DNA from 3 places in the Pseudoalteromonas sp. DSM 26666 genome. Region 2 is predicted to be linked to each of the others. Evidence: predicted binding sites of a transcription regulator. Region 2 holds the regulator's gene; each other region holds the start of a gene.
The links. The regulator sigma-54, encoded in region 2, starts transcription at its own class of promoters, with help from an activator protein. The targets are predictions, from matches to a motif close to GTTGGCACGNNNNTNGNNT.
Positions count from the first base shown of each region.

Region 1: a site for sigma-54 is predicted at 2,351-2,369, ahead of BM380_RS02770 (EF-hand domain-containing protein). Genes of this name have one in related genera too.
Region 3: a site for sigma-54 is predicted at 2,186-2,204, ahead of BM380_RS12605 (DUF1328 domain-containing protein). Genes of this name have one in related genera too.

Region 1 covers NZ_FPAR01000001.1:614,516-619,180, forward strand. Annotated here, with positions in the region: gene BM380_RS02755 (YciK family oxidoreductase) at 1-121, shown strand, start outside; gene rluB (23S rRNA pseudouridine(2605) synthase RluB) at 183-1,052, opposite strand; gene scpB (SMC-Scp complex subunit ScpB) at 1,049-1,639, opposite strand; gene BM380_RS02770 (EF-hand domain-containing protein) at 1,791-2,312, opposite strand; gene BM380_RS02775 (hypothetical protein) at 2,524-2,955, opposite strand; gene xthA (exodeoxyribonuclease III) at 3,196-4,002, shown strand; gene BM380_RS02785 (energy-coupling factor ABC transporter permease) at 4,008-4,655, shown strand; gene rlmA (23S rRNA (guanine(745)-N(1))-methyltransferase) at 4,652-4,665, shown strand, end outside.
Region 2 covers NZ_FPAR01000007.1:18,197-22,861, reverse strand. Annotated here, with positions in the region: gene rapZ (RNase adapter RapZ) at 1-576, opposite strand, end outside; gene ptsN (PTS IIA-like nitrogen regulatory protein PtsN) at 596-1,048, opposite strand; gene hpf (ribosome hibernation promoting factor) at 1,053-1,340, opposite strand; gene BM380_RS13465 (RNA polymerase factor sigma-54) at 1,367-2,866, opposite strand; gene lptB (LPS export ABC transporter ATP-binding protein) at 2,936-3,661, opposite strand; gene lptA (lipopolysaccharide transport periplasmic protein LptA) at 3,658-4,197, opposite strand; gene lptC (LPS export ABC transporter periplasmic protein LptC) at 4,187-4,665, opposite strand, start outside.
Region 3 covers NZ_FPAR01000006.1:150,202-154,866, reverse strand. Annotated here, with positions in the region: gene BM380_RS12625 (aspartate kinase) at 1-750, shown strand, start outside; gene csrA (carbon storage regulator CsrA) at 841-1,032, shown strand; gene BM380_RS12615 (YcxB family protein) at 1,088-1,555, opposite strand; gene BM380_RS12610 (hypothetical protein) at 1,727-1,918, opposite strand; gene BM380_RS12605 (DUF1328 domain-containing protein) at 1,966-2,139, opposite strand; gene BM380_RS12600 (OadG family protein) at 2,662-2,907, shown strand; gene oadA (sodium-extruding oxaloacetate decarboxylase subunit alpha) at 2,920-4,665, shown strand, end outside.

The DNA of each region.
Region 1 (4,665 bases), on a different contig from region 2:
AGGTGAAGATCGTGATTTACTAGCAACACCTGAAGATTTAATGCCAACTTACCTGTATTTAATGAGTGAAGACTCAAAAAATATCAATGGCCAATCGTTAGACGCACAAGCTAAAAAGTAATATTTAGTTTTAAACGTAAAAAAGCCGCTATAAAAAGCGGCTTTGTTGTTTTATGCTTTAATTACTTACGTTTAGTCGGTTTTACACGTTGATTGTGCTTTTTAACCGCCTTGCGAATTTGGTTTATTTTAGCGCGCTTGTCTTTACGCTTTTCAGGAATAACCGACAGCTTAGTTTGTGTTTCTTTGCCAAGCTTTACTGTTTTACGTAAATAGTTAACCGTATCTAAATCATACTCAATCCAGCCACCTTGCGGTACACGCTTATCAAGCTCTAATTTACCGTAACGAATACGAATAAGACGTGATACTTCCACATCTTGTGATTGCCATAAACGACGCACTTCACGGTTACGACCTTCGTTAAGCGTTACATTATACCAACGATTAATACCTTCACCGCCCATAGGCTTGATACCAGTGAACTTTGCGGGGCCATCTTCAAGTTCTACGCCACGTAGTAAATTTTTCATTGTTTCGTCAGTGACTTCACCAAATACACGTGCTGAATATTCGCGTTCAACTTCATAGCTTGGGTGCATTAAGCGGTTTGCCAATTCACCGTCATTGGTAAACAGCATTAGGCCTGAGGTATTCACGTCTAATCGGCCTACTGCTATCCAGCGATCGCCATCAATACGAGGTAAGCGGTCAAAAACGGTTCTACGGCCTTCAGGGTCTTTACGCGTACTTAACTCGCCTTCTGGTTTGTTATACATAATTACACGACAAATTCTGTCTGCTTTTTCTTCTATTTTAACGGTATGGCCGTCAACACGAATTAAATCGGTTTCTTCAACCCTGTCGCCTAACTTAGCTACTTTACCATTTACACTCACACGATTTGCATCAATGTATTTTTCCATTTCACGGCGTGAGCCTACACCTGCACGGGCTAGGACTTTTTGTAACTTTTCACCTTGTATACTCATTCGGATGGTTCTCTCACAGAAGGATCACTTAATAACTGGGTAATTTTACTTCGCTGTTGCTCTGGCAATGCGGGTAAATCATGAAGTCCCGTTATCGAAAAATAATCTAAAAATTGTTTAGTCGTTGCATAAAGTGCCGGTTTACCGGGTACTTCTTTATGCCCAACTACTTTAATCCACTCTCTTTCAAGCAGAGTTTTAATAATATTTGAGCCAGTTGCTACACCCCGCACTTGCTCAATTTCACCACGGGTAATGGGTTGCTTGTATGCAATTAACGACAGGGTTTCGAGTAATGCTCTCGAGTATTTAGGGGCACGTTCTTGCCATAAATTACTCAACCATGGGCTTAAACTACTGCACGCTTGAAAACGATAGCCACTGCCTACTTCAACTAAACGTATTCCACGCGTCTGATAGTGAACTTGAATGGCCTCTACAGCATCATTAATGCGCGCCATAGAAATTGCTAAGTCGTTTAAAACCGTGTCCTTAAGATGACGTTTTGATACGGGTTTGCCTGCCACAAAAATCGCCGCTTCAATGATTTCAATTAATTGTTCATCACTAATTCGCCGACCAACCATAATCACTCTAAAGTTAATAAAAACACACAGCCATCTATTATGACAGAACAACGGCAAACTAGGAAAACATATTAATAAAATAACATTTTATAGGTATAAAAAAGCCAGTGAAAAACACTGGCTTGGTATCAAGTGTATTTAATAATGTAATTTAGCTATTTTTAAATTGCTCAAGTGCATCGTCCTCTGCAACAGAATCACCATGCTTTTTGATATAGCTATTAAACTCTTTTTTACTTACTCGTTTATCTTTATTGCTGTCCATGTAACCAAAATGATTTGAAATATCATCATCGTCAGCTTCAGAAACTGAAATAAAACCGTTGCTATCATTATCTAAGCTTTTAAAGTCATTTTCTATTTTATCAAACTTCGCAATATCAGCCTTAAATGCAGACTCACTCACTTCACTATCTGTAGCAACTTTCCCAACATTTAGCTGCATATAAGCATCATATTCATTACGGCTTATTTGATTATCCATATTTGTATCTATATTTGAAAAGTGCTGCCAAATACTATCATCGTCGGCTTCTGTTTTAGAAATAAAGCCATCGCTGTCGTTATCTAAGCTTGCAAAATCACTGTCGATTTTTTCTAAACCTTGATTTGAAGAACAAGCGGCTAAACTCAATGCGGCTAAAACAGTAGAAGCTATCGTTAATTTTTTCATCAGACGTATCCTTGTATTAATAAATTTCAAATCTAGTGATACAAATACGATGCCAAAAAAAATAAACGATTAAAATCAAACAATTAAACAATTAAACAAAAACAACTTCTATTGCGATATTTAATAATGCAATTTTTGCAAGCTACTCTGGTAATTTTTGCAAAAAAAAAAGCTCGGTAATAACCGAGCTATTTATATCTAATACGGTAATTTAGATTGCAGCGTTTTGGTAACGCTTAACAAAATCAGTAACGCTTTGGCCATTACACTTTAATGAATTTAAGTTACCAATTTGCTTACGTACTGGTTGTAAGCCTTGCTTTAATGCAGTCATACATAACTGTGTTTCTTGGTGTGAATCTTTTGCAAATACTTCTACTTTAGACACAACTGATTGCGTTGCTGCTTCTTTTTTTGCAATGTCACGGATGTCTTGACCGTTACATAGGATACTTTTTGAATAACGCGATAAATATACACCGTGCTTTGCTGCCATTTTACGAGCAGCCGAAAACCCCTCATTGGCGCTTACTACACATAAGTTAGACTCTAATTTGTTGTCTTGGCTGTAATACGTATTGCTTTGCGCAGTAGCAGTTACAGAAACAAAAAGAGAGGCGGCTAAAAGTAATTGAGTTTTCATCAGGTAGTCCTATTTGAACGAGTTAAACAAACGATTTTTGCGCATTATATAGACAACTTTTAACATATCAATTGAATATTTTATTTATTTTATTATTTAATATTGCATTTACAATGTTTAAACATTAAGCAAAAATTGATCAACATTTGTGCAGCTATTTTCTCGTTTCAGTCATGTTATGTCGCTCCAAATACTGATACAATTTAGCTAACAATGAAAATAAATTTGAAGGTAAACTTTATGAAAGTGATTTCTTTTAATATCAATGGCCTGCGTGCTCGCCTACATCAGTTACAAGCTATTATTGATAAACACCAGCCAGATATTATTGGTCTTCAAGAGATAAAAGTGCACGATGAAGCATTTCCGCTAGACGATGTACAAAAAATGGGTTATCACGTTTATTTTCATGGACAAAAAGCGCATTACGGTGTGGCAATGTTATGCAAAAAAGAGCCTAAGTCGGTATTAAAAGGCTTTTCCACCGACACAGATGAGTCGCAAAAGCGAATGATCAGCGTTACCGTAGAGCAAGAAAATGGCCGTGACCTGCATGTCATGAATGGCTACTTCCCGCAAGGCGATAACATCAACCACGAAACTAAATTCCCTTATAAACGTCAATTTTATCAAGACTTAATGACTCACCTAAATAGTCATTACACGCCTGATCAAGATGTAATTGTAATGGGCGATATTAATATCTCTCCAACCGATTTAGATATTGGTATTGGTGAGGTAAACGCAAAACGCTGGTTAAAAACCGGAAAATGTTCATTTCAACCCGTTGAGCGTGAATGGCTAGCAACGTTATTAAACTGGGGCTTTAAAGACACCTTTAGAGAGCAAAACCCAGAAACTAACGATCAATACTCATGGTTTGACTACCGCTCTAAGGGTTTTGTTGATAATCGTGGACTAAGGATTGATGTGGTTCTGGCAACGCATGACTTAGCAGCTCGCTGTATCGACACCGGTATAGATTACGAATTACGTGCTATCGACAAGCCTTCAGATCATGCCCCTATTTGGTCTGAGTTTAATTAACGATTATGCTAAGTGTGCAATTACAGGCATTACTGTGGATTGGTGTTATTGTTATTGGCTTTTTAAGTGTTAATAAATCAACATACGCCAATTTATTTAATACGCCAGCTAGGCAAACTGGCGTGTTTGCCTGCGCGCTGGTGCTCGCTTTACTATGGCGTATAAAAGCCGGTATTTTACCTGGGCTTGATCTTCATATACTGGGCATTACTGCTGTTACGCTGATTTTAGGCTGGCGTCTGGCTATTTTAAGTTGTGTATTAGCAACAGCCCTGCTAACTGCTTTTGGACAAATAGCATTCGAGCTGATTGCGGTAAAATTACTAATAAGTGCGTTTATTCCAGTATTATTAAGCTACTTTGTATTTATGCTTTGTTACCACTACTTAGCGCGGCACTTTTTTATCTATATATTTGTTTGTAGCTTTTTAACGGCTGGTGTCGTTGCTTGCGTTAACATTATACTCGGGGGTGTTTTTTATTTCGCAATTGGCGAATATAATTGGCATCAGCTAACAGAAAACTACATTTATCTCAGTCCTATTTTAGCGTTTCCTGAAGCAATGCTAAACGGTATGGCAATAACTGTTATGATCACCTATCGCCCGCACTGGGTAAAAACTTTTTTTGATAAGGACTATTTAGGCTCATGAGTCTTCATTA
Region 2 (4,665 bases):
CTCCCAATGCGGGTTTGGTAAAAATCGGGCATCGAATACGTAATCTGCTTCTTTAGGGATGCCGTGTTTAAAACCAAATGACTCAAAGGTAATGATCAGTTGTTTATCTTTTTTTCCGAGTATTTTTTCACGAATAGACTCAGCAAGCTGATGCACACTTAAATCCGTGGTATCAATCATATAATCAGCACGGTTAATCAATACATCAAGTAGTTGTTTTTCTTTTTTTATGGCTAAATCAAGCGGCAAAGAATCAATAGATAAAGGGTGGAGACGTCGCGTTTCTGAAAAACGTTTTATTAATGTTTGATCGTCACTGTCTAAATAAAATACCGTTGGTTTAGTAAAACCAGGTAAATATTCAATGATTTCATTAAACTGCTGTTGCTCTTTAGGTAGGTTACGTACATCAACACTCACGGCAATTTTATTATAACTGTCGGAAACACTGCGCACTAATGATGGTAATAAATTAAGAGGAATATTGTCTACACAATAATAACCTAAGTCTTCCACAACGCGTAACGCCACAGATTTACCTGAGCCTGAACGACCGCTTATAATTATTAATTCCATTTATCACCTTTCTTTATTACTACGATTGACTGACGATAACCTGATACAGTTCGCTATCCGATTTGGCGGCGCGTAACTGTTTACAAAATTCTTTATCATTGAGCTTATCAGCAATCGTGGCTAGCGTCTTCAAATGCTGCTGATTATCGCCATCGGGAACAATTAACGCGACAAAAATGTCAACCGGCCGGTTATCAATCGCATCAAAATTAATAGCTGTTTCGCTCACTAAAATCAAAGCAAGGGGCTCTTGAGCTCCACTCATGCGACCATGTGGAATAGCAATGCCTCGGCCAATGCCTGTACTTCCAAGCTTTTCTCTTGCAGTTAATGCATTAAGAATATCTTGTTGTGTTAAATAGGGCAGCTTATTGTGAGCCAATTCACTGATAAATTCTAAAATTCTTTTTTTACTATTAAAAAGGACCGCAGCTTTACTGCAGTCCTGACAGATAAGTGAGCTTAGTTTCATAGTGTTAGTGTCGAGCAAGTTTCTCTTTGTGTTTAATTACTTGACGATCTAGCTTGTCAATGAGCGAGTCTATAGCGGCATACATATCTTGATGCTCAGTAGAGGCAAAAATCTCAGCGCCACTAACATGAACGGTTGCTTCAGCTTTTTGGTTTAGTTTTTCTACATCGAGAATAACGTGCACATTCGTTATGTGATCAGTGTGCCTCTGTAACTTCGAAAATTTACTATTTACGTAGTCTCTAAGCGAGTCGGTAATATCTACATGGCGACCAGTTAAATTCAGTTGCATAAACATTTTCCTCTTTGTTGTACGCCTTAAATCAAACTTTTACGTTGATTAGACGGGGGAATAGCTAGAGATTCGCGATATTTTGCAATGGTTCTCCTCGCTACTTTAATTCCTTGCTCTGCCAATATATCTGCAATTTTACTATCACTCAATGGTTTAGCTGAGTTTTCTGCAGCGATTAATTTTTTAATTAATGCACGTATTGCTGTTGATGAACATTCGCCACCATTTTCAGTACTTACATGGCTTGAAAAGAAATATTTAAGCTCAAAAATGCCACGTGGTGTATGCATGTATTTTTGCGTAGTAACACGCGATATAGTCGACTCATGCATTTCCACCATTTCAGCCACATCGTTAAGCACCATAGGCTTCATAGCCTCAGGACCGTGTTCAAAAAAGGCCTGTTGCTGCTGCACAATACAGTTGGTTACTTTAAGTAGCGTGTCATTCCTACTTTCTAAGCTTTTTATAAACCATTTAGCCTCTTGTAAGTGCGAGCGAATAAACTGGCTATCACCACTTGATTTAACCGTACGCGACATAGCTGCATATTGGCTATTTACTCTGATCTTAGGCATGCTATCTGGGTTTAATTCAACTACCCAACGACCTTTAACTTTCTTAACCGACACATCAGGAATAACGTATTCAGACTCTTCTCTAACAATAGTGTCTGCCGGTTTTGGGCTGAGCGTATGAATCAACGTCATGATTTCTTTAAGCTCATCTTCTTTAAGCTTTGTTTTTTTCATTAACGTGCGATAGTCACGTGCAGCAAGTAAATCAATATGATCGGTTAAGATCATTTTTGTTTCGTTTAAAAAAGGTGTGTCTTTATCAAATTGATTTAGCTGAATACACAAGCACTCTTGTAAACTACGCGCGGCTATTCCCACTGGATCAAATAGTTGAATACGCTTTAGTACCGCTTCTATTTCGTCAAGTTCAACTTCATCTTCGCCGTCGTTTTCTTGGTTAAAGCTTTCTAATATTTCTTCACAGCTAAGGGTTAGAATCCCTGAATCGTCCACAGCTTCTACAATTGCAATAGCTATCGCTTCATCGGTAGGACTAAACGGCGTCAGTTGAAGTTGCCACATTAAATACTCATGCAGCGTTTCAGTCGAAGAGCCTTGATAAATAGATTCATCTTCTGGCATTGGGCCCGATGAAGAGGCAGGCGCAGCGCTCATATATTCATCCCAAGTAACATCCATAGCCATATCATCGCTAATGGTGTCTTTGGTCATTGCTTCGCCGCTATCTTGCTCATACTCGCTAGGTTTATCGTCAGCTGAGGCACTTAGCGTTAAGTCATCGTTATCGGCTTTTTGTTCGTTTTTACCTGCAGTGTCTTCGCTGTAATCGTGTTCTTCAACTTCAAGCAAGGGGTTGCTATCGAGCGCTTCTTGAATTTCTTGCTGGAGATCCAATGTACTGAGTTGCAATAAGCGAATTGCTTGTTGCAACTGTGGAGTCATTGTAAGTTGCTGGCCCATGCGCAGCTGTAATGATTGCCTCATGTATCTCTAACAATCCTTTTAAATTAGTATAATTAATCTTAGCAGATGCTTAGTGTAATAACACACATATTAGAGCTTGAACTGCTCGCCTAAATAAACATCGCGTACTGTTTTATCGTTTAATACATATTCTGGAGTGCCTGATGCAATTAACTCCCCATGAGAAACTATGTAGGCTTTTTCACAAACATCAAGAGTTTCGCGTACGTTGTGATCTGTGATAAGTACGCCAATTCCTCGGTTTTTAAGATGCTCTATAATCTTTTTAATATCTAATACTGAGATAGGATCAACCCCCGCAAAGGGTTCGTCTAAAAGGATAAATTTAGGGTTTGCTGCTAACGCGCGAGCAATTTCAACGCGGCGACGTTCACCACCTGATAAAGCCATACCTTGACTATCGCGGATATGCTGAATGCTAAATTCATCAAGTAAATTATTTAAGGTATCTTCGCGTTGTTGTTTATTTAATTCTTTACGTGTTTCTAAGATAGCCATTAAGTTTTGATAAACAGTCAGCTTTCTAAAAATAGACGACTCTTGCGGTAAATAACCAATCCCTAAACGCGCTCGGCTGTGCATCGGTAATAAAGTAATATCTTTATCATCAATTGATATTTTGCCTTTATCGCTAGGCACAAGGCCTACAATCATATAAAAAGTGGTGGTTTTACCTGCACCATTAGGGCCAAGTAACCCCACAATACTGCCAGCTTCAACCTCTAGGCCAACGTTTTTTACAACTTCACGACCTTTGTAGCTTTTAGCTAATAGCTCTGCTTTTAATGTGCTCATGGTTGACCTTTATCATCTTCTTTTTTATTTTCAACAGGGACTAAAATAGTGTGTACACGGTCTGTTGAGTTTTCGTCTTTTTCTGCGCTAATTAACTGCTGCTCGATATCGTAAGTGATACTTTTAGCTGTTATTTTTTGACCTGCTTGAGCAATGCTTGCATCGCCGATTAAGGTTAAAAAACGCAGCGACACATCGTAACGCACTTCATTAGCACTGGCGCTCATTATGGTGCCATCAGCTTGTGTTTCTTCAAAATATGCAGGGCTGCCTGTGGCAATTAATAACTGTTTGTTATCGCCTAGGTCATCGCGTTTATGCACTTCTAAACGGTCAGCTGTGATACGGCGATTACCATGAATAATTTCAACATTTTTCTCAAAAATGCCTACGTTTTCTTTTAATTGACCTTCTTGCTTATCTGCACTAATTGAAATTTGATTAGCAGCGGGGGCTTCAGCAGGTTCAGCGCCATTACTGTTAAAAGCAATTAATAGTGAGGGAACAATTAAAATTTTAAATAGGTTATTGGTCATAATATAGGGTTCGCGTATGGTTAATAAGTTTAATCACCTCGGTTTTTAAATCGGCCTCAAGGCCTTTACCTGTGATTTTTAAATTAGGTCCTGTAATAACGACAGGCTGCTGTGATTGCATGGTTAATAGTTTTATATCAACATTGATGGTCTGGGCGTTGATCGTATCGATCATGGCGTTATCTACTAAGTTTTGAGCGGTTACATTACCCTCTAACACCAGTTGACGGTCGTCGTAGAGGGTGGCTTCATCGGCGTTAATACGCCATGTTTGCTGCTCGTTGTATAAAGTGAATATAGGCTTTTCAAAAAAGGTAAAACCGAGTTGTTGATACAACTCCATTTTTACCGCAGTTACCTTATGGCTCACTTTACCTTGTTCATTATAAGCCGTTTGTTTTAGCTCAATAGCGGTATAATCAGGCTTAGCAATAACTTGTGTTTCTTCGCTTGCAGTAATATCAACCT
Region 3 (4,665 bases), on a different contig from region 2:
GCGGTTGAAATTGCTGGTGCAATAAAAGCCGATGAGTGTCAGATCTATACCGATGTTGATGGCGTATATACTACAGACCCGCGTGTGGAACCTAACGCACGACGTTTAAGTCATGTCACCTTTGCTGAAATGCTTGAGCTGGCAAGTTTAGGCGCTAAAGTGTTACATATTCGCTCTGTAGAATCTGCTGGTAAACACAATGTTCCTCTGCGGGTGTTATCTAGCTTTAAACCCGATGAAGGCACGTTAATTAGTTTTGAGGAGAGCGACGTGACAAGCAATGTCGTATCGGGTATTGCATTTAATCGAGATGAGTGCTTAATTAAGGTGCATGGAATGCCGCAAGGCACCAAACATCTTGCAAAAGTTTTGAAACTTTTTGCTGGTAATGGCATCGAAATAGATATGATTAATCAAATTAATCATAAAGTTGAAAAAGTCGACTATGCTTTTACTGTGCATTTTAATGATTACTTAAACGCACTTGATTTGTTAACGGCTGAGCAACAGCAATTTGACGCACAGGCAATTGACGGATTGACCAATGTGGCGAAAGTGTCAGCGGTGGGTATGGGGATGAAATCTCATTCCGGGGTAGCGAGTTTATTTTTTGATTCGTTAGCACAAGAAAACATTGATGTGATGTTTGTTGCCACCTCAGAGATCAAAATTTCAGTTTTAATAGATGAAAAATACCTAGAGCTGGCTGTTCGTGCATTACATAAGACATTTTTAACAGAAAATGAATAGATTGAGAGTTTTTACTTACTTTTTAGTCTAATTTTAATTAAAATGTTTGTGCGGAATCTTATAATTTTATTGGAACATGGGAGCAAGAGAATGCTAATACTAACTCGTAGAGTAGGCGAGACCCTTATGATTGGTGACGAAGTAACCGTTACTGTTCTAGGTGTTAAAGGAAATCAAGTTCGTATCGGTGTTAACGCACCTAAAGACGTATCAGTTCATCGTGAAGAAATTTACATGCGCATACAAGCTGAAAAGTCTAACCCTAATCCGGGCAATGCTTAATCAACATAGTATAAAATGTGCTAGTTAATATAACTATGACATTTGTAAAAGCCACTCATTGAGTGGCTTTTTTGTTTATAAAATCAATCGTTTCTTCGTCGAGTATTGCCTTAGAAATGTATTGCATACCGCTTTTACTTTTTAACAATAGTCCACAATCTGTAGTAATAATTTCGTTAATGTCGTGCCAAGCTAACTGGTAATTTTTGTAATGATTGGTTGATTTTATTCCGTCTTCGTCGAAGGTGAGAGTGACTTCAGAACCAGACGCTCTGCTTAGCATTTGCCTGGTTACCCACCATGGGCGGCGATAGTAAAAGGCGATGCATTCGAGTAGGGCTAGCATCAGCAAAAATGTACCTAGGTAATGATCTCCTAAACCATAAATACCAAATAATCCCAATACAACAAGCAGTGCTAATAAAAAATATTTAGGTTGCGCGCGTTTACTATAAGGCAGCGATTGGTCGAAGCATTCATAAAAGTAAGGTTTATCGAGTTTATAGGTTGTCGTAAATACCATGCATCTATACTTAAAAGCTATTTTTTATCATTTTAGCAAGCTATGTGGCAAATGCGCAGCTTAAAAAGAATTAATAGTTCAGAGTTTATAATTAATGGGTAGCAACTTGGCGACTAATACTAAACACAAAAAAAAAGCGACCAAATGGTCGCTTTTTAAAAAGGGGCTGAATTAGCAATTTGTTTCTTCAGCGTTGACACCTTCTTTTACTTCTTCACAGGCATCTTCTACTTTATTTTGAACATCTGTCACGGCTTCGTCGATGCGTTCACCTGCTTCTTCTGCATGATTGTCTTCACAACCCATAATAAATGCACTTGCGAATAGGCCAATAGCTGCTGCTTTAAGTGTTGATGATTTCATAATGTAATTCCTTGTATATAAATTTAAAAAAGTTCGTTGTTTCTTATCTACCTGGGGCTTTTACCACGTAAAGCGCCAGAGACAAGTGAAATAACCAGTAAAACTAAAAAGATAAAAAATATGATCTTAGCAATTCCTGCTGCGGCTCCTGCAATACCACCAAATCCTAAAACGGCTGCGATTAGTGCGATCACCAAAAATGTAATTGTCCAGCGTAACATTGTCATCTCCTTGATTTATCTAAGTGTTAAAGTGTTGTTTTTATATAAGCGAGTAATGTGCCAGTATTTTATTTTGTTTTAAATCAATGGTTTAATTTATCTTTTTGAGTTTAGCTTTATATTAGGTTGGTAATTTTTACGGTTTTATCTGTAACTTATTCACAGTGGTGTCTGATGAGACAATAAATAGTTTTTACAGTCGTTACTTTGGTAAGACCAATTAACATTTGCTTTGGCAGTTTTTAGTGGATTAGCTCATTAGGTATATTTTTATGTGTTTTTACAGAATATTAGGGTTTTTATATATTCTTTGTTTATAACGAACATTTTTACCATCTATATATATAGGTTAAATAAGCTATTTTAGGTGGTGTTAACCTTATTGGTGATATGTTACTTTTAGATTAATTGGTTTTACCAATTTACAATGTGTAGACAAAAGAATAGTTTTTGTTACTATTGGTGAATATTTATTTAAATAAACTGACTTTTTATGTATTCAGTTTTGAACAGGGGAGAATTATGGATATAGGGGCTTTGCTCACAACTGCAGGCAATTTAATGCTAACCGGTATGGTGGGGGTGTTTGTATTTCTTTCTTTATTGATTGGTGCAGTGACAGTTATGTCTAAGCTGGCTAGCAAATTTTCTCAGCCAGAACTTGAAGTATCACAGAGAACACCATCTTTTAAATCTCAAGGTGTGCCAAATGAGCACATCGCTGCAATTAGTGCTGCCATTGCTCAGTACAAAACAAATAATAATTAGAGGAGCATACCAATGGCTAAATTAAAAATAACAGAACTCGTACTTCGAGACGCACATCAGTCGCTTTTAGCTACCCGCATGCGATTAGACGACATGTTACCTATTGCAAAAAAAATTGATGACGCAGGTTATTGGTCTATAGAGTCTTGGGGTGGGGCTACCTTTGACTCATGTATTCGTTATTTAGGCGAAGATCCGTGGGAGCGTATTCGCGCGCTTAAAAAGGCGATGCCAAATACACCCCAGCAAATGTTACTTCGCGGTCAAAACTTATTGGGGTATCGCCATTATGCTGATGACGTTGTTGAAAAGTTTGTTGAGCGCGCACACAAAAATGGCGTAGACGTATTTCGTATTTTTGATGCCATGAATGATGTACGTAACTTAGAAACTGCCATAAAAGCGGCGGTTAAAGTAGGCGCGCATGCCCAAGGTACGATTTCTTACACGGTAAGCCCAGTACACACATTGGATATGTGGCTAACACTTGCTAAGCAGCTTGAAGAATTAGGTTGTCATTCAATTTGTATTAAAGATATGGCGGGATTGCTTAAGCCTTACGATGCAGAAAAACTGATTAAAGGCTTAAAAGAAACGGTTTCAATTCCTATTGCCATGCAATGTCATGCAACAACGGGTTTAAGTACCGCAACGTATCAAAAAGCGATTGATGCCGGTATTGATATGCTCGATACGGCTGTATCGTCTATGAGTATGACTTATGGTCATTCAGCAACTGAAACAATTGCTGCAATCGTGGAAGGTACTGAGCGTGATACTGGGCTTGATTTAAACCACCTTGAAGAAATTGCAGCTTACTTTAGAGACGTACGTAAAAAGTACGCTGCGTTTGAAGGCAGTTTAAAAGGTGTTGATGGCCGAATTTTATTAGCCCAAGTGCCAGGTGGTATGTTAACTAACATGGAAAATCAGCTTAAAGAACAAGGCGCTGCTGATAAACTAAACGAAGTATTACTTGAAATTCCACGGGTGCGTGAGGATTTGGGCTTTATTCCATTAGTTACACCGACCTCGCAAATTGTTGGTACTCAGGCAGTACTTAATGTGCTTACTGGCGAGCGCTATAAAACCATCACCAAAGAAACCGCTGGCGTATTAAAAGGTGAGTATGGTTCGACACCTGCTCCTATGAATAAAGAGTTACAAGAGCGTGTACTTGATGGCAGCGAAGCAATTACCTGTCGCCCTGCAGATGTGATCAAACCTGAACTTGAAACGCTTGAGGCTGAATTAAGTAAACTTGCGCAAGAGCAAGGCTTAACGCTTGCTGATGAGCAAATTGATGATGTGCTCACGTATGCCTTATTCCCACAAATTGGTTTGAAGTTTATTAAAAACCGCAATAACCCTGACGCATTTGAACCTGTTCCTAGCGCTGATGATAGCTCCAATAAAGCACCTGAAAAATCAGCGGCAAACAATAAAGGCGTTAAGGCTGAGCAATACAGCGTTAAAGTAGATGGCAAAGTATACGATGTCGTGGTTGCTCAAGGCGGTGAGCTTAAAGAGGTGACGCTAAAAGACTCTGAGCATATTCCACAGTCGGCATCAGTTGCCTCAGGTGAAACTCTTAATGCGCCACTTGCCGGTAATATCTTTAAAATTAAAGTAAAGCCAGGTCAGGTAGTAAATGAAGGTGATGTGGTGATTATTATGGAAGCCATGAAAATGGAAACCGAAGTACGCGCCATGCATACCGGTACAATTGCAGACGTGCTTGTCTCTGAAGGTGATTCA